DNA from 4 places in the Uliginosibacterium sangjuense genome. Region 3 is predicted to be linked to each of the others. Evidence: predicted binding sites of a transcription regulator. Region 3 holds the regulator's gene; each other region holds the start of a gene.
What was found. Region 3 encodes FliA, which starts transcription of late flagellar genes. Its sites were predicted from a motif close to CTAAAGTTNNNNNNNNNNNNGCCGNTA; they were not measured.

Region 1 (7,614 bases), 320 kb from region 3:
GTACCACCAGGTGCCATAGACCACGGTCGGGTCGTAGGTCGGCACGTAGACCACCTGCGGATCGGCTGCCTCGACCTTGATGATGGTCTGGCCCCCTTCATTGGCGGTACTGACCGTCTGCTCCTTGCTGCTCTGCAGCGACCCGGCCTGCTTCGCCTTGGCACGCAGGCTCTGCACCGTGTCCATGACCTGCTTCTGCTGGCCCAGGAAGGCGTCTCCGAGACGCTGCGTCCATTCCAGCTTCTCGTTCATCATGGTCAGCACATTGGGGAAAGCCGTCAGCGATTTGACCGAGGGGTCCCATTTCTGGGCGTCCATCGCGGTTTCGAGCGCCTTTCCTTCGACTTTGGGATTGGCCTTGCGCCAGCGGGCCGCCTCCACCACGTCCAGTGGATAGGTCGATGCCATCAGAATCTGCGCCAGCAGCGCATCCGGGTGAAGGGCAATCGGCGCCAGCAGCTCATCCAGTTCCTGCTGCGAGAACACCTTGCCAGGCGCGGTCTCGCCACTGGCACTGGGGGCAGGTGGCGTCTGCGCCTGGGCCACGGGAAGCATCCATCCACTGCCCGATGCGAGGGAGGACGCAACCAGAAGGGACAACAATCGGGCACACCGCTTTGCCATCTGCGTCTCCACGGAAGGGTAAGAAACAGACTGTAGCAAATGCGCGTACAGAAGAGTGATCAGCCGCAAGCCTTGCAGGCCGTATCGCGCCCGTATCGCACGCTGCGTATCTGCATGCTCAGCCCGTCGATGAGCAGCAGGCGCCCGGTGAGTACTTCACCGCAGTCGGCAATGAGCTTGAGCGTCTCTGCCGCCTGCAGGCTGCCCACCAGGCCGGTCAGGGGGGCGAACACGCCAGTCACGGCGCAACGTAGTTCCTCCACCTCATCCCCTTCCGGGAAGAGGCAGTGGTAGCAAGGGTTGCCAGGCTCACGCAGGTCGAACACCGACACCTGCCCGTCGAAACGGATGGCGGCACCGGACACCAGGGGCTTGCGATGGCGCAGGCAGGCACGGTTCACCGCGTGCCGCGTGCTGAAGTTGTCGCTGCAGTCAAGCACCACATCGGCGGCCGCGATCTGTTCGTCCAGGGCTGCGCCCTCCAGGCGCTGGGCCAGCGCTTCGATGCGCAGCTCGGGGGTGAGTCGATTCAGGCTGCGCGCCGCAGATTCCACTTTGAGCATGCCGATCGCATCGGCGGTGTGGAGAATCTGCCGCTGAAGGTTGGTGGCGTCCACCGTGTCGCCGTCCGCCAGTACCAGGGTGCCGACACCGGCAGTGGCCAGGTAGGTGGCGGCTGGGCAGCCCAGTCCGCCGGCTCCGATGATGAGGACCTTGCTGTCGAGGATGGCCTGCTGCCCGGCAACGTCGATCTGCGGCAGCAGGATATGGCGGGAGTAGCGGAGGAGTTGCTGGTCGTCCATGCGCGCGTTTCCGGAAAGTCAGGTCCGGAGCTTAACGCGCAGCAAGGGTCGGGCGCGAATGAAAAAGGGGGCGAGCGGCGTCACCGCCGCCCACCCCACTCCACCTCGTCGAAAGCAGATCTGCCTTAGGCCGCGAGCTTGCGTGCCTCGCCCTCGGCGGACGCGCGCCGACGCGCCGGCTTGCGGCGTACGGCACCCGGATCAAATTGCCCGTCCAGGTGCTTGAGCGCATCCTTGCGCGCCTTGAGCGCAGCTTTGAAGGCGCCCTCCTCGCCATACTTCTTGACCGAGAACTTGACGCGCTTGCGGCGACCGTCCGGCAGTGGCCAGGAGGCCACCCAGAACCAGCGCTGCTTGTCCTCGGGAAGATCTCGCGTCTCCGAGGCGCAGTAGCGACAGACGCCGACCACGCCGGAGCGGTTGTTCTTCTTCACGATGTTGGAATACTCGCGCATGGAGAACGGCGGGTGTTTCGCGATCACCTCATCGCGGTAGCCCTTGGCTGCCGCAAAGGACTTCTGCTTGCCCCCATGCACGCCGTCAGAAAAATGCTTGCGGTAAATCACGCCGCGACGCTGGATTGTGACCAGCCACCCATGGGTACGGCTGACTTCGTTATCCACGCGACTGATCCCGTATGTGCTGCCTCGGCTCACGTCGTTCCTCCATTCATGATCGGGGTGTAGGGCGGCGATGGGAAGGTTTTCGGCCAGGCGCGCAGAAACTTTAGCCATCGCCCCCGCGATCTGCCAGACGGTTGCCGTCGAGGGCGCCGTCCCCCCGTCTGGTATTCAAGGTCCCCCTGTTGCGGCCGGTAATGAGGCATGACGGCCGGCGACGTACCGGTCGCGGAGAAACGCAATGAAAATCCTTGAATCGAACCTGCAGTCGCAGTCTGCTGCGCTGCAGTGGCAGTATCGGCGGCAGGAAAGCAGCTTTCAAATCGAGCTTCGCCTGCCGGAACCCCCGGTGGTCGAGCCGCAGGACAGCACGCCGGTCACCCTCTCGGCCGAAGCGCTGGTGCTGGAGCCGGATGAGTCAGGACACGCCCTGGACACCCGCCTGCAGATCCTGGTCTCGGTAGTCGAGATGCTGACCGGGCGCAAGGTGCGCTTCTTCCAGGAAAGCGATGTCCGCCCCGTCGAAACAGGCGCTCACGGACAGGGTCAGACGGCGCCCTCCGCTGCCGGCACGGCCACCGCTGCGGCCGAGCCTGAATTCAGCTTGCGCGTTGAGACACGCTCGATTCGAGAGGAGGCGGAGTTCGCGCGCTACCAAGCCAGTGGCTCAGTGCGCACGGCGGATGGACGCCAGATTGATTTCGCGTTGGAACTGGAGATGGCGCGCTACGAGTACGAGGAAAGCAGCATGGTCCTGGAGGCTGGCAACGCCCGTCCGAAAGACCCGCTGGTCCTGAACCTGGGCGCGGATCGCGTGCGTTTGCTGGACGAGCGCTTCAGCTTCGATCTGCTGGCGGATGGCACGGAGTCGTCCCTGGCACGTCTGGGCAGCGGCAGCTTCTTTCTGGCGCTGGACCGCAACGCCAATGGCAGTATCGATTCCGGGCGAGAGCTCTTCGGTCCGCAGAGCGGCGATGGATTTTCCGATCTCGCTGCGCTGGACGAGGACGGCAATGGCTGGATCGACGAGGGCGATTCAGGCTTTGCGCAACTGCGATTGTGGCGACCGGATGAAAGCCTGCAGACCCTGGCAGAGGCCGGCGTGGGCGCGCTGGCCTTGGATCACAGGGCGACCCCTTACAGCCTGAAGACCCCTCAGGGGGAGGTGGCCGGACAGATCCGTAGCAGCGGCTTGTACCTGAATGAAAACGGCAGCGCCGGGACGCTGCAGCAGATTGACCTGATGGCCTGAGCAGCGGCGCTGCCGCTCAGTCGTCCACCAACTGCAGGGTCATGCCGACCGAAGTCACGTTGAGCGCTGCGGTTGCCTTTTCGCCGCTGGCAGCCAGCGTCTTCTCGGCCTTGCTGAGACGCTGCACCATCGCCGTGACAAGGCGTGCGCGCATGTGATCACGGCATTCTTCCGACGCAAGATCCAGCGCGGCGGGCGAGATTTCGAGGTAGCGCGTAGGCGACAAGCTGACCACGGTGCACTGCTGCTTGTGGTCGATCTCGTCGAGATAGGCGGTTTCACCGAAGGAGTCGCCCGGGCCCAGTTTCATGACCCGCTTGCCGTCCATCGACAGTTCCACCTCACCTTCCAGCACGATGCCGAAACGCTGGTCGGTGCTGCCTTCCTTGATGATCTGGGTCTGCAGATCGACCACCCGCCAGGCCGAGAAACGCACCACTTCCCAGATCTCGATGTCGTCAAACTCGGTGAAGAACGGCAGGCGGCGGATCTGCGCGAAACGCGAACTGTCCGGAACCCGAGCGTTCTCGTCCATGATCTTGTAGCGCACCGCAGACAAGTCCTTGGCGAACTCGGCGCCGTTCTTGTAGCGCGAGTACAGATCCTTCTCCAGGGCCTTGCGGATCACCGAATCCATCTGCTCCGGCACGTCCGGGTTGAGCTGGCTGGCCGAGGGCGGATCGGCATTGATGATCTTGTAGACGAGCTGGGCCGGGTTCTTCGCGCGGAACGGCAGGCGCCCGGTCAGCAGATGAAACAGCACGACCCCCAGCGAGTAGAGATCGGTCTTCTGGTTCAGCGGGTAGCTCTTGATCTGCTCTGGCGACATATAGGCCGGCGAGCCCACGCCCATGATGAAGGTCGAGTCGCGGTCGCTTTTCTTGTGGACGTTCAGCGCTAGACCAAAATCGGTGATTTTGACGTTGTCGTTCTCGTCGATCAGGATGTTCGCCGGCTTGATGTCGCGGTGCACGATGCCCTGGCGATAGGCGTAGTCCAGCGCCATCGCGCACTTGAATACGATGCTCACCGCGCGATGGATGGGCAGCATCTTCTCAAAGCTACAGAAGTCCTCCAGCGTCGTGCCGGGGAAATACTCCATCACGATGTAGGCCTGCTCCTCCTCGATCACGGCCTCGTGAATCTTGATGATGTTCGGGTGTTCGAGCTTCTTGGCGACGGACTCTTCGGCCCGCAGAAGCTTGAGAAGCCGGCGGTTCCACTTGGCCTCGTCCTTGCCCTTGTCCTTGAAGGAGATGTGCTTGACGGCAACAGGCTGCGGAAAGAAGGGATTCTCGGCGAGGTATACGGTCGCAGTGGCGCCCCGTCCGACCTCCCGGACCAGCCTGTATTTGCCAATTTTCTCTGGAATGCTGGACATGGCTGCCCTCGAAAGCCCCGACCGACTATGCAGTTTCAATAGTAACCGCTGAACTTGGGGCGTGCGCACAAAAAACTCGGCTTTCGCCTCTTGATATGGACAAAAGCGTCCCCAAGTGCGGTCCAGTGTTTTATCAGGGAGTGTGACTCATGCAGGACAGCACCGGACTGCCGGAACAAGAACCCGCCCAGGAAAATGGACAGACGGCCAGTGCCGCGACGCAGGCGGAAAACCATACCGACACCATCCCCAGCCTCGAAGAGCAGTTGCGCCAGATCGAGCTGAAGGCCGAGGAGCACCACGATGCCTGGCTGCGCGCCAAGGCCGAGACGGAGAACGTACGCCGCCGTGCCCAGGACGATGTTGCCAAGGCGGCCAAGTTTGCTATTGAGAAGTTCGCCGGCGAGTTGCTGTTGGTGAAGGACAGTCTCGAACAGACCCTGGCGGTCGAGGGGGCCACGCCGGAAGCCATCCGTGAGGGCGTAGACCTGACGCTCAAGAACCTCGTCAAGGCTTTCGAAAAGAGCGGCATCGAAGAAATCAACCCGGTCGGCGAGAAGTTCGATCCGCACAAGCACCAGGCGATCAGTCAAATCCCCTCCGAACACCCCGCCAACACGGTCGCCCAGGTGTTCCAGAAGGGCTACCTGCTCGAAGGCCGCGTGCTGCGCCCTGCCCTGGTGGCGGTATCCAGTGGCCAGGCCTCTTGAACTGCACGCAAACAACCCTAATTACGAGTCAGGAATGAATTTCCGCGCAGCCCAAGGCGGCGCAACGAATACAACAAGGAGTTTCTAGCATGGCAAAGATCATCGGTATCGACCTGGGCACCACCAATAGCTGTGTCGCCATCATGGAAGGCGGCACGCCCAAGGTCATCGAGAACTCGGAAGGCGCACGCACTACCCCCTCCATCGTCGCCTACATGGAAGAAGGCGAAATCCTGTGCGGCGCGCCGGCCAAGCGCCAGGCCGTGACCAACGCCAAGAACACGCTGTACGCCGTCAAGCGCCTGATCGGCCGCCGCTTCGAAGAGAAGGAAGTGCAGAAGGACATCAACCTGATGCCCTACACCATCACCAAGGCCGACAATGGCGACGCTTGGGTCGAAGTTCGCGGCAAGAAGATGGCCCCGCCGCAGATTTCCGCCGAAGTGCTGCGCAAGATGAAGAAGACCGCCGAAGACTACCTGGGTGAAGAAGTCACCGAGGCAGTCATCACGGTGCCCGCCTACTTCAACGACAGCCAGCGTCAGGCTACCAAGGATGCCGGCCGTATCGCCGGGCTGGAAGTGAAGCGCATCATCAACGAGCCGACCGCTGCCGCGCTGGCCTTCGGCCTCGACAAGGTCGGCAAGAAGGACCAGAAGATCGCCGTGTTCGACCTCGGCGGTGGCACCTTCGACATCTCCATCATCGAGATCGCCGACGTGGATGGCGACAAGCAGTTCGAGGTTCTGGCCACCAATGGCGACACCTTCCTGGGTGGTGAAGACTTCGACCAGCGCCTGATCGACTACATCGTCGACGAGTTCAAGAAGCAGAACGGCGTCGACCTGTCGAAGGACGCGATCGCCCTGCAGCGTATCAAGGCCGCGGCCGAACGTGCCAAGATCGAGCTGTCGTCCAGCCAGCAGACCGAAATCAACGAGCCCTACATCACCATGACCAATGGCGCCCCGGCGCACTTGACCATGAAGATCACGCGCGCCAAGTTCGAATCGCTGGTCGAGGAACTGGTCAACGCCACCATCGAGCCCTGCCGCAAGGCGCTGAAGGATGCCGGCCTGGGTGTCTCCGACATCGACGACGTGATCCTGGTCGGCGGCCAGACCCGCATGCCCAAGGTGCAGGAGAAGGTGAAGGAGTTCTTCGGCAAGGAGCCGCGCAAGGACGTAAACCCCGACGAAGCCGTCGCCGTGGGCGCTGCCGTGCAAGGTGGCGTGCTGCAAGGCGATGTGAAGGACGTGCTGCTGCTCGACGTCTGCCCGCTGTCCCTGGGCATCGAGACCCTGGGTGGCGTGATGACTGCGATGATCAAGCGCAACACCACCATTCCGACCAAGCACGCGCAGGTGTTCTCGACGGCGGACGATAACCAGCCCGCGGTGACCATCAAGGTTTATCAAGGCGAGCGTGAGATGGCCTCGGGCAATAAGCTGCTGGGCGAATTCAACCTGGAAGGCATTCCACCGGCCCCGCGCGGCACCCCGCAGATCGAGGTCACCTTCGACATCGACGCCAACGGCATCCTGCATGTGAAGGCCGCAGACAAGGCCACCGGCAAGGAAAACAAGATCACCATCAAGGCGAACTCGGGTCTGTCCGAAGACGAAATCCAGAAAATGGTGAACGATGCCGCGGCACACGCCGAGGAAGACAAGCGCCAGCACGAACTGGTCGATGCGCGCAACCAGTGCGAAGCGCTGGTGCACACGACCAAGAAGGCGCTGTCTGAACACGGTGACAAGGTGTCGGCCGAAGAAAAGGGCAAGATCGAAGCCGCCCTTAAGGACGCCGAGGAAGCCCTCAAGAGCAGTGACAAGGCCGAGATCGACGCCAAGGCCCAGGCCCTCGCCATGGCCAGCCAGAAGCTGGGCGAAGCCATGTACGCGAAGGAGCAGGCTGCCGCAGGTGCCGCCCCTGGCGCGCAAGCGGAAGCCAAACCGGCCGACGACAACGTGGTGGATGCCGAATTCACGGAAGTGAAAGACAAGAAGTAAGCTCAGCCCCACCTCACGAGGCACAGAGATGCAGAGATCCTTCCTCTCTGTGCTCTGTGCCTCGGCGTATTTGAAGCAGTAGCGGAATCAGACCATGGCAAAACGCGACTACTACGAAGTGCTCGGCATCAATCGGGACGCTTCGGACGACGACATCAAGAAGGCCTACCGCAAGCTGGCCATGAAGTACCACCCCGACCGCAACCCGGACA
Region 2 (7,614 bases), 2.1 Mb from region 3:
ATGCCATCTGGTACCAGGGCGTCTCGCTCGGCGTGGTGGGCGTGACGATCACCGCCGCGCTGGCGCTGGCCTATCAGAGCACCCGCGAGAACATCAACGCCGCCATCGAGGCGGATACCCGCCAGACCTTGGAACAAGTGCTGCCGCCAGGCTTCGCCGACAACAACCTGCTCAAGGACACGCTCCAGATTCCAGATGCCAAGGGCCAGCCCGTCACCGTCTATCGCGCCCGCAAGGCCGGGGTGGTGCGCGCAGTGCTGTTCGAGCAGGTCGGCAAGGGCTATGCCGGCAACATCAAGCTGATCATGGCGGTGGATGCGCAAGGCGTGATCCAGGGCGTGCGCGTCACCCAGCATGCCGAAACCCCAGGGCTGGGCGACAAGATCGAGGCCGCCAAGAGCCCCTGGATCGATTCGTTCCGAGGCAAGTCTGCCCAGCAACCCGACACCAAGGGCTGGGCCGTCAAGAAGGATGGTGGCGTATTCGACCAGTTCGCCGGCGCCACCATCACCCCGCGCGCCGTCGTCGGCGCGGTGAAGCAGGGCCTGGATTTCTTTGCCCACAACCGCCAAGCCCTGCTGGACAGCAGCACTGAAGGAGCCCCGCAATGAGCAAGGACACCCCCACCGTCACCAGCCCCGACGCGCGCGCCATCATGCGCGACGGCCTGTGGGACAACAATGTCGTGCTGGGCCAGATGCTGGGCATGTGCCCCACCATGGCGGTCACCAGTTCTGCCACCAATGGCCTGGGCATGGGCCTGGCCACCCTGGTCGTGCTGGCCTTGTCCAACGCGCTGATCTCCAGCCTGCGCAACTGGGTCAGCCCGACCGTGCGCATCCCCATCTTCATCGCCCTGATCGCCGGGCTGGTCACCCTGGTGGACATGTGCCTCAACGCCTGGATGCACGATCTCTACAAGGTGCTGGGCATCTTCATCGCGCTGATCGTGGTGAACTGCGCGGTGCTCGGCCGCGCCGAAGCCTTCGCCTCGCGCAATCCGGTGCTCTCCTCCACGCTGGACGGCATTGCCATGGGCCTGGGCTTCACCGTCGCCCTGGTCATCATGGGCGGCATCCGCGAGATTCTCGGTGCCGGCACCCTGTTCGCCAACGCCCACCTGCTGCTGGGCGAGCACTTCGCCTTCCTGGAAATGCGCATCCTGCCGGAGACCGCGAGCACGCTGTTCATGATCCTGCCCCCCGGCGGCTTCCTCACCGTCGGCCTGCTGATCGCCGCCCGCCGCCGTATCCAGGCCTGGTTCGAAGCCGTCCCCGCCCCCGCGCCGGCCAGCGGCGCCCACGCCCACTGAAGGAGGGCGCGCCATGCAGATCGCCGTCGCCTACGCCAACAGCTTCAAGAAATACTGGCTCAAACTCGAAGTGCCGGACGACTGCACCGTCGCCCAGGGTCTCGAACAGTCCGGCATTCTCACCACCTGCCCCGAAATCCAACTCGAAAAGCAGAAGGTCGGCATCTTCGGCAAGGTGGTCAAGCTCGACGCCCCGCTCAAGCCCGGCGACCGTATCGAGATCTACCGCGCCATCATCTGCGATCCCAAGAAAGTCCCGCGCCGCAATCAGGGGGATGACGAGGACGAGGACGATTGATCCGGACGCCCGGCCTTCAGCTACGGTCTCTTGCCCGAAATCGGCATGGAAGACCGCCGCGCGGACGGATGGCAGCAACACGCGCCAAATCACCGAATTCAATAAATTCACCAATCCGTGATTCATTGCGCAGCAATATGCACACGGAGCGCGTAGCCTCGAATCGCTATGAACTGTGCATATAGGAGAAGCGCGATGAACGCCTTCCGGAAAGGCCGTGCGGCTCTGTGGATTCTTTGCCTGGCCCTGTTCTCCTGCGGAGGCGGTGGTGGAGGCGGCGATGGCAGCAGCAGCCCCAGCAATACCCCGAGCAGCAGCAACCTGGCACCCGTGGCCAATGCCGGCCAGCCCCAGAATGCCGTCAACGGCGGCACCGTCACGCTCGACGCCAGCGCCAGCGCCGACGCCAACGGCGACGCCCTGCAGTACCTGTGGACCACGGTCAGCAAGCCGGCTGGCAGCACCGCCACCCTGTCCAGCAGCACCGCACTCCGCCCCAGCTTCGTGGCCGACCTGCCCGGCAGCTACGTCTACATGCTCATCGTCAGCGACGGCCGCCTGAGCAGCAGTGCAACCGTCACCATCACCGTCGTCAGCCCGCAGACCAACGTGGCCCCGGTGGCGAATGCCGGCAGCATCCAGGGCGTTCTGGTCGGCAGCAGCGTCACCCTGGACGGCAGCGCCAGCTCTGATGCCAATGGCGACACGCTCAGCTACACCTGGTCCCTGCTCAACAGGCCGCTGAACAGCAACGCCAGTCTGTCCAGCACCCAGGTTGCCAAACCCGTTTTCACCGCCGATCTAGCCGGCACCTATGTCGCCCAGTTGATCGTCAGCGATGGCAGCCTGAGCAGCGCGCCGGTGACGGTGAACATCACCGCCGTCGCACCGGACAGCACCGCCCCGGTGGCTACGCCTGACAGCGCCACCAGCTACCAGGCAGCGCTCACCGGCATCGACGTCGTCGCCAACGACAGCGACGACTCCGGGCTCACGCCCAGCCTGACCGGCCAGCTCAGCAATCCGAGCAATGGCAGCTTCATCGCCAACGCCGGGAAGATTGACTTCACGCCCACCACCGGCTTCACCGGCACGGCCAGCGTCAGCTACGAAATCCAGGACGCCAGCGGCAACAAGGCCTGGGGCCAGCTCACGGTCACCGTCAAGCTTCCGCTCGTAGTCACCCACGCGCAGGTTTCGGCGCAGGGCAGCAACGTGGTCGCCCTGACGGTGAATGTCAGCAAGGATGCGCAGGTCAACTGCACCTACCGGCTGGCCACGGCCCCCGCCCCCAGCCTGGCCGATGTGCAGAACGGCAACGTCTGCGCCGCCAGCAGCACAGGTACCGCCCTCTTCCTGTTCGGCGGCTTCAGCCCCGGCACCGCGTACGTGTTCTACGTGCTGGCGCGTGGCAATGACGGGAGCGACTGGCAGAGCAGCATCACCACCCTGCCCATCACCATGCCGAACTGAGCGCCGAACGCCTGCTGATGCAATAGGCGTAGTTCATCACAGCACCCCCGCCAGTTGCGCGGGGGATGAATGGCCCGCGGATCAAGGCAGCACAGGCTGCAGTGCTGGCAGCGGGCCGTCACGAGGACGGCATCAGCCTCCTGTCAGCGCGCGACCCGGCACCTGCATCAAGCCTCGGGCGTAGGGGCGAAGCCGTAGTACGAGCCGTATGCCGAGGGCGCAGGTGCATAGGCGGCAATCTTGATTGCATCCGCCAGCGTCACCTTGTCGGTAAACCCATCGACGCCACCTGCGCCCAGCCAGCGCTGTTCGACCTCCTGCTCACTCAGGCCCGCGATGTCGAGGTTGCGGTCCAGGCGTTCGGTGCGGAATTCGAAGGCGCTGTCATGCGCGATGAACAAAGTGTGGGCACACGCCGTGATGCGCGTCTCGTCATCGGGGTCAGCGCCCATGACGCGCGTGCCGCAAAAAGGGCAATGCACCGGCGTGTAGTAGAAGGTCTTGAGTTCGGTGCGCTGGATAGTGTGATTCATGTGCTCTTCCTTGCTGAAGTGAATGGCGTGCTGTGCTGGCCATTGCGGGGAGTCTCATCGAGCAGCGGAAGCATCCGACGGCGCGCTCTGACGGGGGAAGCCCGTCTCGGACGCGACAGCAATCGCTGGACAACTGAAACCGGTGACGGGTGGAGTCGGGCCGAGAGGCCAGGCATGCGAGGCGACCAAACCGCCAGAAAATGAGACAGGCAGCCGGTCAGCGAAAAGAAGAAGGCCCATCCTTGCGGATGGGCCTTCTGTCTTGGAATCCTGTGGTGGCCTGGGGCGGAATCGAACCACCGACACGCGGATTTTCAATCCGCTGCTCTACCAACTGAGCTACCAGGCCGGGAAAGACCAGCATTATAGCAGAGACTTTCAGGGTTAGCCAAACCCGCTTCTGTCGTTAGGTCCGGCACCCCTCAAATCACGGCGCGGGCGGCCGTAAACCACTGATGGCGCAGCCCCGCGCCTGCCGCCTGAGCCCCTTCATGAACCCGGAAAGCACTGACCATTTCGTCCTGCCGGAGCAGCTTTGCATCGGTCTGTACATCTTCATCGACCTGCCCTGGTTCAGTCACCCCTTCAGTTTCAACCAGTTCAAGATCAAGTCGGCCGATCAGATCGCGACGCTGCGCGGGCTGGGCGTCAAACGCTTCCGCTACGACCCGGCACGCAGCGATCTGCCGGCGCAGGCCCTGGGGAGCAGCGGAGGCGGTGAAGTCGAGGCTCAGGCCGAGCCGGTGCCGGCGGCGCCCACCCCGCAGGATCCGCAGGCAGCGGCGGCACAGGCCCGGGCGCGCCACCTGCGGGCGCGCCAGGAGCGCATCGGTCACGTGGAAAAGGCCTTCGCCAAGGCCGCCGCGATCATGCGCAACATCAACCGCAACCTGGTGTCGCGGCCGGCTGACTGCATCGCCGAGGTGAGCGAACTGGTGCACCAGATGACCAGCGCCTTCCTCGACGCACCGGAGGTCACGCTGCATGTGATGGGCGAGAAGGCGGGCGGCGAGGACGCCTACTTCCATGGGCTCAACTGTTCGGTGCTGTCGATGATGCTGGCCAAGGGCCTGGGCATGGCCCGCGAGGACTGCCGCCTGTTGGGCCTGGGCGCCTTGTTCCACGACATCGGTCTGATGGACATTCCGGACAAGGTGTTGAAGAAGACGGGCGACTTCACGCATGCCGAGATCGAACTGCGCAAGATGCACTGCGAGTACGGGCTGCGCATCGCCAAGAAGGTGGGCCTGCCCGAAGCCGCGCAGTTCGTGATCTACCAGCACCATGAGCTGGTCGACGGCAGTGGTTATCCGCGCGGGCTCAAGGGCAGTGCGATCCATCAGTTGGCGCGCATCGTGGGGCTGGTCAATCACTACGACAACCTGTGCAATCCGGTGGACGTGAGCAAGGCGCTGACGCCGCACGAAGCGCTGTCGCTGATGTTTGCCAAGATGCGCGACAAGTTCGACGGCCAGGCGCTGCAGTTGATGATCCGCTCGCTGGGTGTGTATCCGCCGGGCAGCATCGTGAAGCTGTCGAACGAGGCGCTGGCGGTGGTGCAGTCGGTCAACCCGGAAAAACCCTTGCGGCCCTGGGTGGTGGTGTACGACGAGGCCATCCCGAAGGAAGAGGCGCTGATGGTCGACCTGGAACAGGAACCGGAACTGCACATCGCCAAGGCGATCCGCCCCAACCTGCTGCCAGCAGCAGTCTATGAATATCTCAGCCCGCGCAAGCGGGTGACCTACTACTTCGATGCCGACGCGCGCGGGGGGCAGCCGTGAGCAGTCCCGAGTCGCTGCTGCTGGGTCAGGCCAGCGAGATCCTGCTGCTGGTCGACGCCACCAGCCTGGAGATCCGCGCGGCCAGCCCGGCCGCGCTGGCGGAGCTGGGCTACACCCAGGACGCGCTGCTGGGACGGCCGATCACCGACATCGAATGCGCCCTGTCCGATGTGTTCTTCTGGGAGGACGTGCGCCAGGGCGGCAACCCCAAGGTCGACTGGATCGAGGGCCTGTACCAGCGCGCGGACGGCAGCACGCTGGCGGTCAGCAAGCGGGTACGCCGGATCGACGAAGGGGCCGGCTGGCTGGTGGTGAGCGCACACGGCATCGAAGGCGAGAAACGCGCCGAGGAAGAGCTGGCGCACATGACCTCGCAACTGCGCGCGACGCTCGAGGCCACGGTGGATGGCATCCTGCTGCTCGACCGGCACGGCCGCATCGCCAACATGAACCGGCGCTTTGCCGAACTGTGGCGGGTGCCGCAGGATATCCTGGTCGAACACGAGGATCGTCTGCTCAAGCAGTTCCTGATCTCCCGCCTCGCGCCAGATGATCCCTTTGCCGAACACTTGTCGCGGATAGCCTCCGACAGCGAGAGCGAAAACTTCGACACCCTCTACCTCGCCGACGGGCGCGTGTTCGAGTGCAAGTCGCGCCCGGCCCGCCATGCCGAACAAGTCATCGGCCGCGTGTTCTCCTTCACCGACGTGACCGAACGCCACGCCGCCGAACAGGCGATGATTGCCGCACGCGACGCCGCCACTGCGGCCAGCCGTGCCAAGGGCGATTTTCTCGCCATGATGTCGCACGAGATACGCACCCCCATGAACGGCATCCTGGGCGTCGCGGAACTGCTGGGCGACACGCCGCTGAACCCGGAGCAGGCCGACTATGTGCGCACCATGCGCTCCTCCTGCGAAGCCTTGCTGGGCATCATCAACGACATCCTCGATTACTCGAAGATCGAGGCGCGCAAGCTCGAACTCGAATGCGTGAGCTTCAGTCTGCCCGCCATGCTGGATGACATCGGCAAGTTGTTCAGGGTGCGCACGCGCGAACAGGGGCTCGGCTACGACTGCCTGATCGGCAGCAGCGTACCGGCGGAGCTGATGGGCGACCCGGTGCGCCTGCGCCAGATCCTGGTCAACCTGGTCGGCAACGCGATCAAATTCACCGAGCGCGGCAGCATCGAGATCACGGTGCGCGAACTCGGCCGTGAGGAAGACCGGGTGCGGCTGCGCTTCGGCGTGCGCGACAGCGGCATCGGCATCCCGGCCGACAAGCTGGAACACATCTTCACCCCCTTCGAGCAGGCCGACATGTCGACCACGCGGCGCTTCGGCGGCACCGGCCTGGGGCTGTCCATCTGCCGCATGCTCACCGAGCGGATGGGCGGCGAGATCGGCGTCGACAGCAGTGCCGGGAAAGGCTCCGAGTTCTGGTTCAGCATTCCGCTGCGCATGTGCCAGGACAGCCAGGCCACGCCAGCCCAGTCCGCCACACCGACGGTCAGCCTGGCGCCGCAGACGCGGGTGCTGGTGGTGGAGGACAACCCGGTCAACCTGATGGTCATCACGCGCCTGCTGTCCAAGCTGGGAGTCAGCACGCCCAGCACCGCGCACACCGGCATCGAAGCCCTGCAGGCGCACGAAGGTGGCAGCTTCGACCTCATTCTCATGGATACCCGCATGCCGGAGATGGATGGCCTCGTCGCCACGCGCCGCCTGCGCGAGCAAGGCATCAAGACCTACATCATCGGGGTCAGCGCCGATGCCTCGCTGGACGACCGCAGCAGTGCGCTGGCCACCGGCATGGACGACTACCTCACCAAACCGGTCTCGCTGGAAGCCTTGAACCGCGCGCTGACGCTCTGGCAGACACGGGCAAGCGGCTGAGTTCAGCCCTCGCTGCGGATGCCCGTCACGCGGCGCAGGCGGAAGCGCTCCCAGCTCGCCTGGGTGTGCGTGTCGGGCCGCCACAGGGACACCAGCCACACCGCCAGGAAACCGAGCGGGATAGACACCAGCCCGGGGTTCATCAGAGGGAAAGGCGGCGCCTGCCAGCCCATGTTGGGCGACAGCAGGATCAGCAGGCCGGCGCTGCCGGTACCCACCACCATGCCGGCCACCACCCCGGCCGTGCTGCAGCGCCGCCAGTACAGCGACAGCAACAACGCCGGCAGATTGCTGGAGGCTGCCACCGCAAAGGCCAGCC
Region 3 (7,614 bases):
CCTGCCGCTCCGCAACGTCGGGCCGTCAGCGAGCATGACGACGACTACACCCTGACCCTGGGGCAGCACCTGGCCCGCGCGGCGCGCGAACACGCCACGCGCGACGGCGCCCAGGGCGGCCTGCGCAGCACGCGCAGCCAGCCTGCTGCGCACGCCGCCGCGCCGGCACAGGTGGTGCGCCCCTTCAACCCGCCGCGCGTCAATAGCTATGGCGAGCCGCTGGAGGCCGTCGCCGTGCCGCGCCAGTCGGCCCGCCCCGTCGAGCGGATGGTGGAGCAACACCTCCAGGCGCAAGACCCGGCGGCCGAGGCCAAGGTGCAGGCCCTGGAAGCCACCAATGCCCGTTTGATGGACGAGCTGGCCTCGATCAAGGGCCTGCTGGAACGCCAACTGGCCGGCTTCGCATGGAGCGAGATCACCCGCCAGGCTCCGGCGCGCACCCAGCTCATGAGCGAGCTGCTGGAGGTCGGCTTTTCGTCCCAGCTCACCCGCAGTCTGACCGAACAGCTGCGCCCCGAGGCCTCGCTGGACGAAGCCCGCAAGCATGTGCGCGACGCGCTGGCGCGCAACCTGCGCACCTTGTCCACCGACACCGACATCATCGACCGTGGTGGCGTCTACGCCCTGGTCGGCCCCACCGGCGTGGGCAAGACCACCACCACGGCCAAGCTCGCCGCGCGTTGCGTGGTGCGCCACGGTGCCGACAAGCTGGCCCTGATCACCACCGACGGTTACCGGATCGGCGCGCATGAGCAACTGCGCATTTATGGGCGCATCCTGGGCGTGCAGGTGTACGTGGTGAGGGATGCCTCCGATCTGCGTCAGACCCTGCAGGAACTACGCGGCAAGCACATGGTGCTGATCGACACCGTGGGCATGAGCCAGCGCGACCGCATGGTGGTCGAACAGGCCTCGATGCTCACCGCGGCCGGCAACATCAAGCGCCTGCTGGTGCTCAACGCCACCGCGCAGGGCAGCACGCTGGACGATGTGATGCGCGCCTACGAAGGGCAGGATCTCGCCGGCTGCGTGCTGAGCAAGGTCGACGAGGCCGCTTCGCTGGCTCCGGCGCTGGACGTGGCGATGCGCAACGAGTTGTCGGTGTTCTACATCGCCAACGGTCAGCGCGTGCCGGAAGATCTGCACCTGCCCAATCGCGCCTACCTGATCCATCGCGCGCTGCGCGAAATTGCCCAGGACTCGCCCTACAAGCTCGACCAGTCGGATGCCGGCCTGCTGATGGCCGGCACCACGCGCCCGGGACGCGCCGCTTCCGCCGGAGGCGCCCTGTGACGAACTGGAGTCATGACCAGGCCAGCGGCCTGCGTCGCTTGTTCCGCCAGGCCCCGCCCGAAGTCCTGTGCGTGGTGCCGTGCGGGGCGGGGGCCTTCACCTGGACGGCACGCCAGATCGTGCAGCGTGGTCGTGCCGGGCGGCGTGTGCTGGCCCTGGACGAGTCCGCCACCAGCGGCTCGCTGGCCGACAGCCTGGGTATCCAGGGCTGCCACGACCTGTTGCGGGCAGTGCGCGGTGAAGTGGAGTTGGTGCAATGCCTGGGCGAAATCTGCCCGGAGGTCTTCCTGAGTCCGGTAGCCCAGTTGCTGGGGGCACTGGAGGGCGAACGCATCCTCCTGCAGCGTGCGGCGGAGCGCCTGCGTGCCCTGCAGCCGATGACCGACGAATGGATCGTGCTGGCGCGTACCGCCGGCATGCAGGGCCTGTCGCCCCTGGCGCTGGCTGCGCCGCGCCTGCTGGTGGTGGTCGATGCCCATCCCAAGGCCATGACCGAGGCCTACGCCACGCTCAAGAGATGTGCCGCAGGTGCCGATACCTTGTCGGTCGGGCTGGCCTTGGCCGGCCCCGTCACGCCGGAAGGGCGCAGCCTGCTCAACAACCTGCAGGGGGCCGTGCTACGGCAACTGGGCGTGGTGATGCAACCGGTGCGCAGCGTCGGCGAGGCCTTCGGCATGCAGGCTGAGCCGGGCGCGCGCGAACTGTCGGAACTCTTCATCGACCGCCTGCTGCGCCTGTCGCGCGAGGCGGTCACTGCGCGGGCCTGGCGGGGCTTGGCGGGGTCTGATGGCCTGAAGCACGCGATTTGAGTGAAAATGCGGCACATGCTGGCTCTTTTCGGAGCCTTGCATGATGCGGATGGCGGGACAATGTGCTTCATGGCCGGACCGACAGGACGCTGACGAGAGACAAAGATGTACAACGCCGCCGGAACACTCGACAAAGACCAGTTGATCACGCGCTATGCGCCCCTGGTCAAGCGAATCGCCTACCACCTGATGGCCAAGCTGCCGGCCAGCGTGCAGGTGGAAGACATCATCCAGAACGGCATGCTGGGCCTGCTCGATGCGATCACGCGCTACGAGGAAGGCCTGGGTGCGCAGTTCGAGACTTACGCCGTGCAGCGCATCCGCGGCGCCATGCTCGACGGCCTGCGCGAGAACGACTGGTTGCCGCGCAGCCTGCGGCGCGAGATGCGCCGTATTGAAACAGCCGTCCATTCGCTCGAACAACAGCACGGACGCCAGCCGACCGAACGCGAGCTGGCCGAGTCGCTGGGCATGACGCTGGCCGATTACCAGAAGATGCTGCAGGAAGCGCGCGGCTACCAGCTCGTCTACTTCGAGGATTTCGGCGAGGACGACGAGGATGATTTCCTCGAACGCCACATGGTGGGCGAGAACAATGATCCGCTGGAACTGCTGCTCGATTCGGACATGCGCCACACCCTGGTGATGGCGATCGAGGATCTGCCGGAGCGCGAGAAGATGGTCATGGGTCTGTACTACGAAGAGGATCTGAACCTGCGCGAGATCGGCGAGGTCATGGGGGTATCTGAATCCCGCGTGTGCCAGTTGCACAGCCAGGCGATCGCGCGTCTGCGCTCGCGCATCGCCAGCGGACGTGAAAGCAGCCAGGCTGCCGGCAAGCGCGGCCGCCGCGCCGCAACCTGAGGCCGGACATCCCGCGACGCCATGGACCTGATCAGCATCGCCGGCCTCCTTCTCGGGATACTGGCCATCATCGTCGGGCAGGTGCTGGAGGGGGGGCACATCTCCTCGCTGATCCAGCCCACGGCCTTCCTGATCGTGATGGGGGGCACCATCGGTGCCGTCATGTTGCAGAGCCCCCTGGCCACCTTCAAGCGCGGCGTCACCATGATCGCCTGGGTATTCCAGCCGCCGCATCCGCCCTCGCGCGAGCTGATCGCGCAGATCGTGAGCTGGAGCAGCGCGGCGCGCAAGGAAGGCCTGCTGGCACTGGAGGCCAAGCTTGACCAGTTGCGCGACCCCTACATGCAGAAGGGTTTGCAGTTGCTGGTCGATGGCGTCGAACCGGACCGTATCCGCGAGGTGATGGAAGTCGAGATCTCGATCTGGGAGGCCGAGCTGAAGCAGGCCTCCAAGATCTGGGAGGCGGCGGGCGGCTATGCGCCCACCATCGGCATCCTGGGCGCGGTGATGGGCCTGATCCACGTGATGGAGAACCTGTCGGACCCGAGCAAGCTGGGCGCCGGCATTGCCGTGGCCTTCGTCGCCACGATCTACGGCGTGGGCTCGGCCAACCTCATCTTCCTGCCGGTGGCCAAGAAGCTGCAGGCCTGCATCATGCACCTCGTGGCGGTGCGCGAGATGGTGCTCGACGGCCTGGTCGGCATTGCCCATGGCGACAATCCCCGCATCATCGAGACGCGACTGCAGGGCTACCTGACCCACGGTCGCTGAGCGCGCCTGCCGCCCGGGGAAACCCGCGGGCCCGGCGTGCGATCACTCTTCCATGCTAGGGTCTGTTCACATTTACCGCGCCGGATTGCGTGGTTCGCTGCGGTCGTTCCAGCCAGGCGCCGCGAGGAAACCAAGGGTGGTGCCCTTGGCGACGAGCGCAACGCAGCTGGACGGCCGCAGCGAACCACCCGAAGGGCTGGGGGTGAATGGCACGCATCTCGGCGTTGCCGCTCCTAGCAAGGCTGACGGCATTGCGTTGTCGCGGCGCCTTGATCTGCGTGCCATTCACCGCCAGCGCAACCGGCGGAGTAATTGTGAACAGACCCTAGTACCTGCTATTGCTGCGACGGTGGCGCGTGCCCGACCGACATCGGCGCGGCCAGCCCGGCCAGCTCGTGGCCCGGTGCCACGCGCGGCAGACGCAGGATGAAGCAGGTGCCGGCGCCTTCCGCGCTGACGAGCTGGATGTGTCCGCCCAGAAGGTTGGTGACGATGTTGTAGACGATGTAGAGCCCCAGGCCCGTGCCGCCCTGGCCCAGGCGCGTGGTGAAGAAGGGGTCGAACACGCGGCCCTGGCGTTCGAGCGGGATGCCGCGCCCGTTGTCGGAGAGCATCAGCATGATCTCCTGCTCATTGAGGCGGGCGGCCGAAATCAGCAGGTCGCCGCGTTCCTCGTCCTCGTAGGCGTGCAGGGCGGCGTTGGAGACGAGGTTGGTGATCACCTGGTCCAGCGGGCCGGGGTAGCTGTCCATCTCCAGGTCGTCCGGGATGTCCAGGGTGATCGAGAGCTGCTGCTTGCGCAGCGTGGGCGCGAGCGCGGCGACCACCTCGCCGATCGTCTGGCGCAGGCCGAAGCGGCGGCGCTGGGCACTGGTCTGGTCGACCGCGACCTGCTTGAAGCTGGCGACCAGGGTGGCGGCGCGCTGGGTGTTGCGCTCGATGATCTGGCAGCCTTCGGCGCACTGGCCGAGGAAGGTCTCGAACAAGGACTTGCGCAACTGGCCGTCGGCAATGGCCTGCTGTACCTGGTTGACGTGATCGCGCAGTGAGGTGGTGGCCACCAGCGCATTGCCCAGGGGAGTGTTCAACTCGTGCGCCACGCCCGCCACCAGGTTGCCCAGCGATACCAGTTTCTCGTTCTGCACCAGTTGTTCCATGGCCTGCGAGAGCTGTTCGTTGGTCGCCTGCAATTCGGCCGTGCGCTGATGCACGCGTTGCTCCAGGCTCGCGTTGAGCTGGCGGATCTCGGACTCGGCCGCCTTCTGGGTCGTGATGTCCTTGGCCGTGCCGTGGTAGCCGAGGAAGCCGCCTTCCTGGTCGAACAGGGGGTCGCCATTGACCAGCAGGTGGGCGAGAGTGTTGCCGTCAGTCTGGAGTGCCACCTCAAGGTCGCGGAAGGGGCGCTGTGCCTCCTGGGTGGCGCGATGGGTGTCCCAGTCGCCGCTTTCGGGGCACATCCGCGGATTGTCCCAGGGGCGTTCGCCGACCCGCAGCAGGCCGGCTTCCATGAGTTCGGTGGCGCGGGTGCCGGAGAAGGAGACGAAGCGATGCTCGGCATCCTGGCGCCAGAACAGGTCGCTGGACATGTCGGACAGGGCGCGGAAACGGGCCTCGTTGGCGCGCAGCGCGAATTCGGCGCGATGGCGCTCGATCGCGCTGTGGCGCAGTTCGCGCAGGGCACCGGCGAGCTGGCCGAACTCGTTGCTGCCGACCTCGGGGATAGGGTGCTCGAAGTCGCCCGCCGAGAAGGCGCCCACCGTGCCCATCAAGCTGCTCAGGGGGTGGCGGATGGAGCGCGCGATGAGGGCGCCGAACAAGAAGGCCAGCGCCACGACGAGGGCGCCGACGAGGTAGATGGAGGCATTCAGGATGTGCAACTGGCGCCCGTGGCGCTGCCGCAGCTCTTCCTCGATGCGGGTGTAGCGCTTGTCCAGCGCGCCGGCCGCCTGGGCGATGGCGCGCTGACTGGCCTCGATCTTGCGCTCCATGATCTGGGCGCGGTTGGACGAGGCCCGTTGCAGGCTGCCCAGGCCGGAGATCATGGAATACACGCGCGACTCCAGCAGGCTCAGCGACTTGCGCTCCAGTTCGCCCGGCGCCAGCTCGCGCAGCACCGGTGCCAGCATCGCCACGCGTTCGAGCGAGGCACGCGTGGACAGGCTCACATTGGTCTCGCGGTTGGCGTAGTAGGCGTTCATCTTCAGCAGCGAATCGACGAAGGCATTGATCAGCGACAGCGAGGCCGGGTCGAGCAGTGACTTGCGCGGGTTCTGCGTGTTGCCGCCAATGACCAGGGCGAGCAGTTCAGCCGAGCGCTTGCTGGGTTCCAGCAGCTCGGTCTGGTAGATGAAGTCGATCTCCTTGTTGATCTGCTTGAGCTCGCGGTAGCCGCCCACGAATGTCTGCAGCGAGTTGCGCAGCACGCCCAGGCTCTCGGCGTAGTCGCTGCCGGCTTCCTCCATCTTGCTCAGATCGAGGAACAGCAGCGCGGTGGCCTGGTCGATCGAGCCTGTCAGGTCGTCGTTGGGCGCGCTCAGGTACTCGCGGATGCTCGCCTGTAGGCGCGCCGTCTCGGTCACGAAATGGCGCAGCTCGCGTTGCTCGGCATTGAGCCTTTCGATGGCGTTGAAGTAGCGGTCGCGCAGCACCCCGCCAGCGACGTTGAGCAGCAGCAGGAGCAGCAGGCCCCCTACGTTGAGCAGCACCAGGTAGCGCAGGCGCTGGTGGATGGGGGTGCGATCCAGCCATTGATGCAGGCGGTCGGTGATCTGGCGGGGGAGTGGCAGCTTCATTGCACGGCGCGGATGCGCTTGATGAGGTCCTGCTGGCGGGGGTCGGACGCAAAGCGGGCGTAGATGGCCTGGGCGGCCTGCTGCAGCCGGGCCAGCTCGGCCGGCGGCAACTCGTTGAAGCGCACGCCCGCGAGCTTGAGCGAGGCCTCGACCCGCTCCTCGCGTTGTTGCCACATGTCGCGCATCACCGTCACCGAGGCGCGTGCGCTCGCGCGCAACGCGGCCTGGTCCGCCGGGCTGAGCGACTTCCAGGTCTCGCGCGAAATGACCAGCACATCGGGCTGGATGAAGTGGCGAGTCAGGGTGTAGTACGGCGCGGCGCGGTAGTGCTCGCTGCTGCCATAGGACGGCAGATTGTTCTCGGCCGCCTCCACGATGCGGTTGTTGAGCGCACGCCCGGTCTGCGCATAGGGCAGGGCGATCGGCTTGGCGAGCAGGGCGGTGAAGTAGGCGGTCGCCATGGTGGAAGGCTGGACGCGCATGTTCAGGTTGCGGAAGTCATCCAGCCGTTCGATGGGCTTGCGCGCGCTATAGACGTTGCGCACGCCCGCGTCATAGAAGGCGAGGCCGATCAGGCCGCTGGGCTCCAGCGAATCGAGAATCTCCTGGCCGATGGGGCCATCGATCACCTTGTGCAGGTGTTCGGTGTTGCGGAACAGGTAGGGCAGGCTCAGCACGTGCGCCAGGCTGGTCCGCGACTCCAGCGCCTGCACGCTGATCCGGTTCATGTCCAGCTTGCCGGCCTGCACCAGGTCGAGCAAGGGCGCCTCGTCGCCCAGCAGGCCAGAGTGGAAGACCTGGATGCCCAGGCGGCCGCCGGTGCGCTGGCGCAGGGTCTGGCCCAGGGCGAGCACGGCCTGTACCGTCGGGTAGTCCTCCGGGTGTACGTCGGCCGAGCGAAGCAATCGCTTGGGTGCGTCGGCGGCCCAGGCGGCGGACACGAGCGATCCCCCCGCCACCAGCAGCAACGCCAGGACGAGGGTGCGATACAGGCGGGGGCGGGCGGCGCGTGGTGGTGTCATGGTGACCTCCGGGTCGGCGAGGGTGCCGGCAGGATGCCCGGCGGCAATCCATGGCCATGGTGC
Region 4 (7,614 bases), 400 kb from region 3:
TGCCGCCCGAGAAAGGCACGATGCAGTCGTACAGCGCCTTGCCGCGATGCTCTTCGATCAGACCGTCGAGCATCTTCTTGCGTGCGTCCCAGTCGATGGCGCCCTGCTTGTACTCCTGCTGGCGACAGACGTTGCACACCCCCTGCGCATCGAACTCGATGGTCTCGTAGGTCTCGGGCAGGCCGCACTTCACGCACTTCTTCAACATGTCATACCCTTTCAATGCTGCCAGCGACGCGGGTCGATCAGGTCCAGATCCTCGCATGCCAGCTCCGGCGCATCCAGGCGCGGCGCATCGTTCGCCGCCTGCAGGATGGCCGCCCATTCTTCCACGCCGCTGACGCCCAGCACCACCGCCTCGACCGGCTGCGCCAGGCCCCAGCCCAGGCAGGCCTGCAGCGGGCTCAGACGACGCTCATCCAGACAGCGGTCCAGTGCGCTGGCGGCGCGCGCCGCCGCCGGACCGCGCTTGCGCAATGCCTCGGGCGACAGCAGCAAGCCCTGCAGGAACAGCGAACGCAGATGCACGGCCACGCCGCGTGCGCTCAAGCGCGCCAATGCGCCACTGCTCAGGAAGCGTTGGTCCAGCAAGTTCCCAGGCATCTGCACCAGTTCAACCGGGTAGCGCTCCGCCACCTCCTCAGCCTCATCCGGGGCGTAGACCGAGACGCCAATGCGACGCGCCAGCCCACGTTCGCGCACGCTGAGCAACCAGCGCCACACCGCCTCGCCCTGCTCGCCCAAGAGATCCTCCCCCCGGTGCAGCAGCAGCGCATCCACGCTACGTACCCCCAGCGCCTGCAGGCTGTCGCGCAAGGCGGCTTCGGACGCCGCCAGGTTGCCATGCAGATCGCGGTCAGCGCGCCAGGCCGGCGACTTGGTCACGATGCGGAAGTCATGCCCCGGCGGCAGCGTACGCCCCAGCACGGCCTCCGCCGTGCCGTAAGCAGAAGCCGTGTCGAGGAAGCGTACACTGGCCTGCCGCGCGCTGCTCAGGATGCGCAACGCCTCATCCTCGGGGACCTGCCCGCGCGTGTTCGTCGCCCCATAGGCCAGACCGAACTGCACGGTACCCAGCGCGATTTCGGCCATGTCAGCGCCCTCTCAGGGCACGCGCCAGGGCGTCGACCACGCGGTCCTGCTGCGCATCGCTCAGGTCCGCGAACAGGGGCAGGCTCAAGGTCCGGCGGTAGTAGTCCTCGGCCTGCGGACACAGTCCTTCGGTGAAACCGAGCCGGGCGAAATCGGGCTGCCAGTACACCGGGATGTAGTGCACCTGGCAGTAGATGGCCTCGGCACGCAGGGCGTCATACACGCGTCGCCGCGTCGCCTCGTCGGCCAGCAGGATCGGGTACAGGTGGTACGCCGATTCGCCCTCGGGCAGCTGCCATGGCCGTTGCACCGGCAGCTCGGCAAGCAATGCGTCGTAACGCGCCGCCAACGCACGGCGGCGCGCGAGGAAGGTCTCGATGCGCGCCAGTTGCGAGAGCCCCAGCGCGGCCTGGATGTCGGTGATGCGGTAGTTGAAACCCAGCGCCTGCTGTTCGTAGTACCAGCCGCCTTCGTCCGGACGCGTCAGCCGGGCCGGTTCGCGCGTGATGCCATGGGTGCGCAGCATGCGCACGGCATCGAGCAGCGCGGGATCGGGCGAAAACAGCATGCCGCCCTCGCCCGTGGTCAAGATCTTGACCGGGTGGAAGCTGAACACGCTGAAGTCGGCGGCCGTTAGGCTGCCGATGCGCTGCCCCTGGTAGCGCGCGCCGACCGCATGGGACGCATCGTCGATGAGGCGGAAGCCATAGCGGGCCTTGAGCGACGCCAGCGCGGCCCAGTCGCAGGGCTGACCGGCGAAATCGACGGCGACCACCACGTCGGGCAGCGTGCCGCCGCGCTCGGCAGCTTCCAGCTTGTGCCGCAGCGCCTCGATGCTGATGCAATAGCTGCGCGCGTCGATGTCTACGAAGTCAAGCTCGGCGCCGCAATAACGGCCACAGTTGGCCGAGGCGACGAAGGTGTTGGCCGTGGTCCACAGGCGCTTGCCCGGCCCCAGCCCCAGGGCGAGGCAGGCGATGTGCAGCGCGGCAGTGGCGCTGCTGACGGCGCAGGCGCCGGTGGCGCCCACAAACGCAGCCATGCCCTGCTCAAAGCGCTCGATCGTGGGGCCGCTGGTCAGCCAGTCGCCACGCAGCACGGCCTCGACGGCGGCGATGTCGTCATCGTCGATGGATTGCCGGCCATACGGAATCGAAATCGAAATCGCCTCGCCCGCCATGCTGCCCCGCTAGCTGCCGCGCCGCTCGACGGTGGTGGAGTCGATCAGCGTGCGGATTTCATCCACGCTCAGGAACCAGGGGTTGGTGCCTGAGTTGTACTCGAAATCCTCCGCCACCTTGACGCCGCGCTCACCCGTGCCATCGATGGTGTAGTTGGGCTGAGCGAAAAAGGCGATGCTGGGCGTGATGACGTAGTGCTCCTTGAACTCCAGCGTGTGGTGCGCGTCGTCCATGGGCACCATGATTTCGTGCAACTTCTCGCCCGGACGGATGCCGATGATCTTGGTCGGCACGCCCGGTGCGACGGCGTTGGCGAGCTCGGTGATGCGCGAGGACGGGATCTTCGGCACAAACACTTCGCCGCCATGCATGCGCGCGAGGTTGCGGATCACGAAGTCCACCCCTTGTTGCAGGGTGATCCAGAAGCGCGTCATGCGCGCATCGGTCACCGGCAGTTCGGTCGCGCCGTCCTGCAGCAGCTTCTTGAAGAAGGGCACCACCGAGCCACGCGAGCCGACGACGTTGCCGTAGCGCACCACGGCGAAACGCGTGCGACGCCGGCCGACGATGTTGTTGGCCGACACGAAAAGCTTGTCGGAGGCCAGCTTGGTGGCGCCGTACAGGTTGATCGGGTTGGCCGCCTTGTCGGTGGACAGGGCGATGACGCGCTCCACCTCGTTCTCGATGCAGGCGTTGATGACGTTCTGCGCGCCGTTGATGTTGGTCTTGATGCACTCCATCGGGTTGTATTCCGCGGCAGGCACCTGCTTGAGTGCGGCCGCGTGGATCACCACGTCGATGTCACGGAAGGCCTGGCGGGTGCGCTCGGCGTCGCGCACGTCGCCGAGGAAGAAGCGCATCCGCTCGTCGCGGAACTCCTGCTGCATCTCGTATTGCTTGAGCTCGTCGCGCGAATAGACGACCACTCGGCGCGGGTTGTACTGCTCCAGCACTGTCTTGACGAACTGGCGGCCGAACGACCCCGTGCCGCCGGTGATCAGGATGGACTTCCCGTCAATCATGGATTGGCTCCCCTGCTTGTCGCGCGGCCAGTCTCTTGCGCCCGACTTCGTGCAGGCTGGCCACTGTTTCGTGTGCGGCGTCGATATAGCGCAGGATCAGGTCGAAGCCGAAGCGGGCGAACTCGACCGCCTTCTCCTCGCTCTTGAACATGCCCACGCAGTCAAAGAAGAAGCGCCCCATGTGCAGCATCGAACCGCGCAGCAAGGGGAAGATCTGCGCCGCCTGATGGTCTGGCGCGAACAGGTAGTGATGGATGTCGAACAGCATGTCGAACACATCCATGCGGCATTGCAGTTCGTTCGACTTCACGATGCGCTCGATGTCCTCGCGCACCGCCTTCAACTGCACCAGCAGGAAGTCGAGGCGCGCGAACGGGTCTGCATCGTAGTCGGTGGTGAAGGCGCCCAGCATCGCCTCCAGGCTGCGCTGCTTCACGCCCGGCCCGGCCACCACGACGGCCTCTTCCACGCGCTGCGCAATCGCCCCTTCGATGGCCGCGCCGTCGTTGAGGTTGTAGACCTTGGCGTCGGAGAACTCCTTGATCGACATCTGCAGCGCGTCGCGCGAGTGGATGAAGGTGTCGGTCGACAGAACCTTGCCGCCGAAGTTGGCATCGATCTCTCGCGCGCCACGGGCGGCGGCATGGGTCAGCTCGACGATGCGCGTGAGGGCATCGGTGAATTCATCCTGCTTCTCGTCGAAGTACATGCTGGCCTTGGCATGGTGCTGGGTCTCGTCGCGGAAGCCATAGTCCACGCCGAGCAGGTACACATGCTTGAAGCCCATGCGCAAGGCGAGGTCTGCGCCGCCATTCGTGCAGGTCGGGTTGCTGCGGAAGCGCGCGTACTCGCGGTAGAAGTCGGCCAGGGAGCAACCGGCATCCAGATCCTTGAGGATCATCAGCGGCTTGCTGGTCAGGCTGAACACGCCCGGGTGCATGATGTTGAGCGCCACCACCGGCATGTCGCGCAGCAACTCCCGCGCACTGGTGTCCCGCAGCACCGCGTAGGTGTCGAAGGTCCGCTCCACCTCGATGTGGATGTCCGGCTTGATTCCCGCATTGGCCAGAGCGGTGATCGCACTGCCGCAACTGATGATGACAGCGCGGTCGGCCTGCTCACGCAGGAAGGGCAGCAAGGCATCGAGCGAGGGACCGGAGCCGATCACGAAGGCGGTCGCGTCCTCGGGCAGGTCGGGCTTGCGGGTGTAGAGCGGAACGCGGTCGACCGCATTCTCCAGCGCGTGCTTGAGGCCGACGACCTCGTCATCGAGGTAGCCCCAACCGCGATACATCGTCCACAGGTTGCGCTTGAGGTTGTTCCACAAGTCGTGCACGCGCGTCGAGTCGTAGTCATGGAAGAAGATCGCCGCGCCCTGCATGAAGTACGGCGGCCACAGGTGATAGAGCATCACCCGCAGGTCGTTGGCCAGCGCGTCGGGGTCTTCCTCCAGCGCGACCGTGAAGTAGAAGCCCTTGCGTGCAAAGCGCGCGTGCAGGGACACGTAGTCGACGAAATACAGCGAGAGGTTCAGGCGCTCGACATCGGTGTCAGCAATCAAGAGATGGCGGATCTCCCAGTCGTCCACCAGGCGGTCCAGGTGCCAGCCATAGCCACTGCCGAACACCACCGCGATCGGAACCTTGTGGTCGCCGAAGTCCGGCGAGTCGAGCCGATCGCCCGGCCCGGGCGTCATGTCGATGAAGCGCTGGATCAGCTCCATGCGGTACTGCGGCTCGACCTTGCGGTAGAAGTGCGGATTGTCCAGGTGGGGTGCCGCGGCACGCGGGTCTTCGATGAAGCCCGTGTCGACCCGGATGCGCGGGCGGCTCGCCGGGTCTTCAAAGATCCGGTAAAGCATCTTGCCAAGGTCGACGTAGTCGCGCTCGTCCCCCTTGTACTTGCCGCTGAAGATCGTGACCTCGCCGCCGGGGCCGACTTCGAAGGGCGCCTTGATGTCGCGCTCCATCACGCGCCGGAACACCTCCGGGAACTTCTCCTTGAAGAAGTACAGGTTGGCCTGATAGGTCGCCATCAGCTTCTGCGTGTAGGCCTCCTGCAGGGGAGTCCAGTCCGGCGGCAGCATGCTCTTGTCCATCGTTTTCCTCGTTGTCCGGCCGCGATCGTCCAGGCTCGGCGCGTTACGCCATCACTTCGCCCGTCCAGGGTTCTCGCGCAGTTGACCCGATGTTAGCCCCCGGAGCAAGTCGGGCAATGCCATAGATAGGCGCAAAACCAGGCTCAATTCGACCAGTCGGCGCCAAGCAGCCGGAGTAACCCTTCAGGTGGCGTTAGCGGAACCGTAGATGGAACCAAGCACGGAAATGCAGGGGGAAAACCCCTCAAATTAAAGTTTTGAACCCGGCATCCGTAAGTGCTTGCAAGACTTGGAAACGCTCCCGACGATCGAAAGACGATCGGAAGTGAGAAACGCACATAACTAGGAGTTGCACCATGGCCATGACCATCAACACCAACGTTGAGTCACTCAACGCGCAACGCAATCTCAGTGGTTCGCAGAACAGCCTGGCGACCTCGCTGCAGCGCCTGTCCTCAGGCCTGCGCATCAACAGCGCCAAGGACGACGCGGCGGGCCTGGCCATCTCCGAGCGCATCAACGCGCAGGTGAAGGGCTTCAACGTCGCGATCCGCAACGCCAACGACGCGATCTCGCTGATGCAGGTTGCAGACGGCGGAGCAGCACAGATTTCCGACAACCTGCAGCGCATGCGCGAGCTGGCGGTGCAGGCCGCCAACGGCACGCTGAACTCCGGCGACCGTGCCAACCTGCAAGTGGAATTCGCTGCGCTGGGCTCCGAAATCGATCGCCTCTCGCAAGCCACCAAGTTCAACAACCTGGCCCTGATCTCCGCTTCGAGCAGCTTCACCTTCCAGGTGGGTGCCGGCACCACGACCAATGACCAGATCACGGTCAACACGGTGAACCTGCGCGCCGCCACCTCGGCCGGCGGCCTGGGCATCGACTCCGGCACCATCGTGCTGAGCGGCTCCACCGCCTCCAACGCGCTGGCCGCGATCACCAACCTGGACGCGGCGATCAACACGATCACCACCGCGCGCGCCGGTTTCGGCGCCGCACTCAACCGCACCCAGGCGGTGATCTCCTCGCTGCAGATCGCGGTGGAGAACCAGTCGGCCGCACGTGGTCGCGTGGTGGATGCCGACTTCGCCTCGGAAACCGCCAACCTGTCGCGCGCGCAGATCCTGCAACAGGCTGGCACAGCCATGCTGGCGCAAGCCAACGCCGGCCCGCAACAGGTGTTGAGCCTGCTGCGCTGACGCTGTCGGACGCACCACGCAAACGGGGCCCGCGCGGCCCCGTTTCTTTTGATCCGGCCCAAGATAATTTGTGAAATAACAAGAGCCTAGGCCTAAAGAATTGCGTGCGGATGACGTCATTCTGAGCATGAGTCAAAGACTCTGACGGGCGACCTGCAAGGCCTCCCGGAGTGGGAAACGCACATGAATCAAAGGAGCCCGAAATGGCCATGACCATCAACACCAACGTTGAATCGCTGAATGCCCAGCGTAATCTCAACAGTTCGCAAAACAGCCTCGCCACCTCGCTGCAACGCCTGTCCTCGGGTCTGCGCATCAACAGCGCCAAGGACGACGCGGCCGGCCTCGCCATCTCCGAGCGCATCAACGCGCAGGTGAAGGGCTTCAACGTCGCGATCCGCAACGCCAACGACGCGATCTCGCTGATGCAGGTCGCCGACGGTGGCGCCCAGCAGATCACCGACAACCTGCAACGCATGCGCGAGCTGGCCGTGCAGGCCGCCAACGGCACGCTGAACTCGGGCGACCGCGGCAACCTGCAAGTGGAATTCGCGGCCCTGTCGTCGGAAATCGAACGCCTGTCGCAAGCCACCAAGTTCAATAACCTGGCCCTGGCCAATGCTTCGACCGCTTTCACCTTCCAGGTCGGTGCCGGCACCACGGCCAACGACCAGATCACGGTGAACACCTCCAACCTGCGCGCCTCCGCGCTGGGCGTGCATACCGACACTACGATCGCGAGTTACCTGAACCTCGCCGACTCGACCGGCGCCGGTGCCCAGACCGCACTGACCGCGCTGGACGCCGCGATCAACACGATCACCACCGCGCGCGCCGGCTTCGGTGCTGCGCTCAACCGCACCCAGGCGGTGATCTCCTCGCTGCAGATCGCGGTGGAGAACCAGTCGGCCGCACGTGGTCGCGTAGTGGATGCCGACTTCGCATCGGAAACCGCCAACCTGTCGCGCGCGCAGATCCTGCAACAAGCTGGCACGGCCATGCTGGCGCAAGCCAACGCC

Region 1: the regulator FliA is predicted to act here: its motif matches at 2,218-2,244, upstream of NMB43_RS10305 (SPM autocatalytic domain-containing protein).
Region 2: the regulator FliA is predicted to act here: its motif matches at 4,038-4,064, upstream of NMB43_RS18380 (cyclic di-GMP phosphodiesterase).
Region 4: the regulator FliA is predicted to act here: its motif matches at 5,643-5,669, upstream of NMB43_RS06800 (flagellin N-terminal helical domain-containing protein).

Annotation. Positions count from the first base shown of each region.
Region 1 covers NZ_CP101132.1:2,213,459-2,221,072, reverse strand. Annotated here, with positions in the region: gene NMB43_RS10320 (DUF3300 domain-containing protein) at 1-555, opposite strand, end outside; gene NMB43_RS10315 (HesA/MoeB/ThiF family protein) at 684-1,427, opposite strand; gene NMB43_RS10310 (AP2 domain-containing protein) at 1,553-2,050, opposite strand; gene NMB43_RS10305 (SPM autocatalytic domain-containing protein) at 2,289-3,299, shown strand; gene NMB43_RS10300 (protein kinase domain-containing protein) at 3,316-4,680, opposite strand; gene grpE (nucleotide exchange factor GrpE) at 4,830-5,390, shown strand; gene dnaK (molecular chaperone DnaK) at 5,480-7,402, shown strand; gene dnaJ (molecular chaperone DnaJ) at 7,497-7,614, shown strand, end outside.
Region 2 covers NZ_CP101132.1:3,962,083-3,969,696, forward strand. Annotated here, with positions in the region: gene rsxG (electron transport complex subunit RsxG) at 1-611, shown strand, start outside; gene NMB43_RS18355 (electron transport complex subunit E) at 608-1,312, shown strand; gene NMB43_RS18360 (RnfH family protein) at 1,326-1,610, shown strand; gene NMB43_RS18365 (Ig-like domain-containing protein) at 1,806-3,083, shown strand; gene NMB43_RS18370 (hypothetical protein) at 3,251-3,616, opposite strand; tRNA gene NMB43_RS18375 (tRNA-Phe) at 3,890-3,965, opposite strand; gene NMB43_RS18380 (cyclic di-GMP phosphodiesterase) at 4,072-5,400, shown strand; gene NMB43_RS18385 (ATP-binding protein) at 5,397-7,295, shown strand; gene NMB43_RS18390 (solute symporter family protein) at 7,298-7,614, opposite strand, start outside.
Region 3 covers NZ_CP101132.1:1,894,189-1,901,802, forward strand. Annotated here, with positions in the region: gene flhF (flagellar biosynthesis GTPase FlhF) at 1-1,293, shown strand, start outside; gene NMB43_RS08675 (MinD/ParA family ATP-binding protein) at 1,290-2,102, shown strand; gene NMB43_RS08680 (RNA polymerase sigma factor FliA) at 2,208-2,966, shown strand; gene NMB43_RS08685 (flagellar motor protein) at 2,988-3,737, shown strand; gene NMB43_RS08690 (ATP-binding protein) at 4,073-6,529, opposite strand; gene dctP (TRAP transporter substrate-binding protein DctP) at 6,526-7,551, opposite strand; gene NMB43_RS08700 (transporter substrate-binding domain-containing protein) at 7,548-7,614, opposite strand, start outside.
Region 4 covers NZ_CP101132.1:1,492,779-1,500,392, reverse strand. Annotated here, with positions in the region: gene NMB43_RS06825 (N-acetyl sugar amidotransferase) at 1-208, opposite strand, end outside; gene NMB43_RS06820 (aldo/keto reductase) at 220-1,092, opposite strand; gene pseC (UDP-4-amino-4,6-dideoxy-N-acetyl-beta-L-altrosamine transaminase) at 1,094-2,272, opposite strand; gene pseB (UDP-N-acetylglucosamine 4,6-dehydratase (inverting)) at 2,282-3,295, opposite strand; gene NMB43_RS06805 (motility associated factor glycosyltransferase family protein) at 3,288-5,393, opposite strand; gene NMB43_RS06800 (flagellin N-terminal helical domain-containing protein) at 5,750-6,595, shown strand; gene NMB43_RS06795 (flagellin N-terminal helical domain-containing protein) at 6,799-7,614, shown strand, end outside.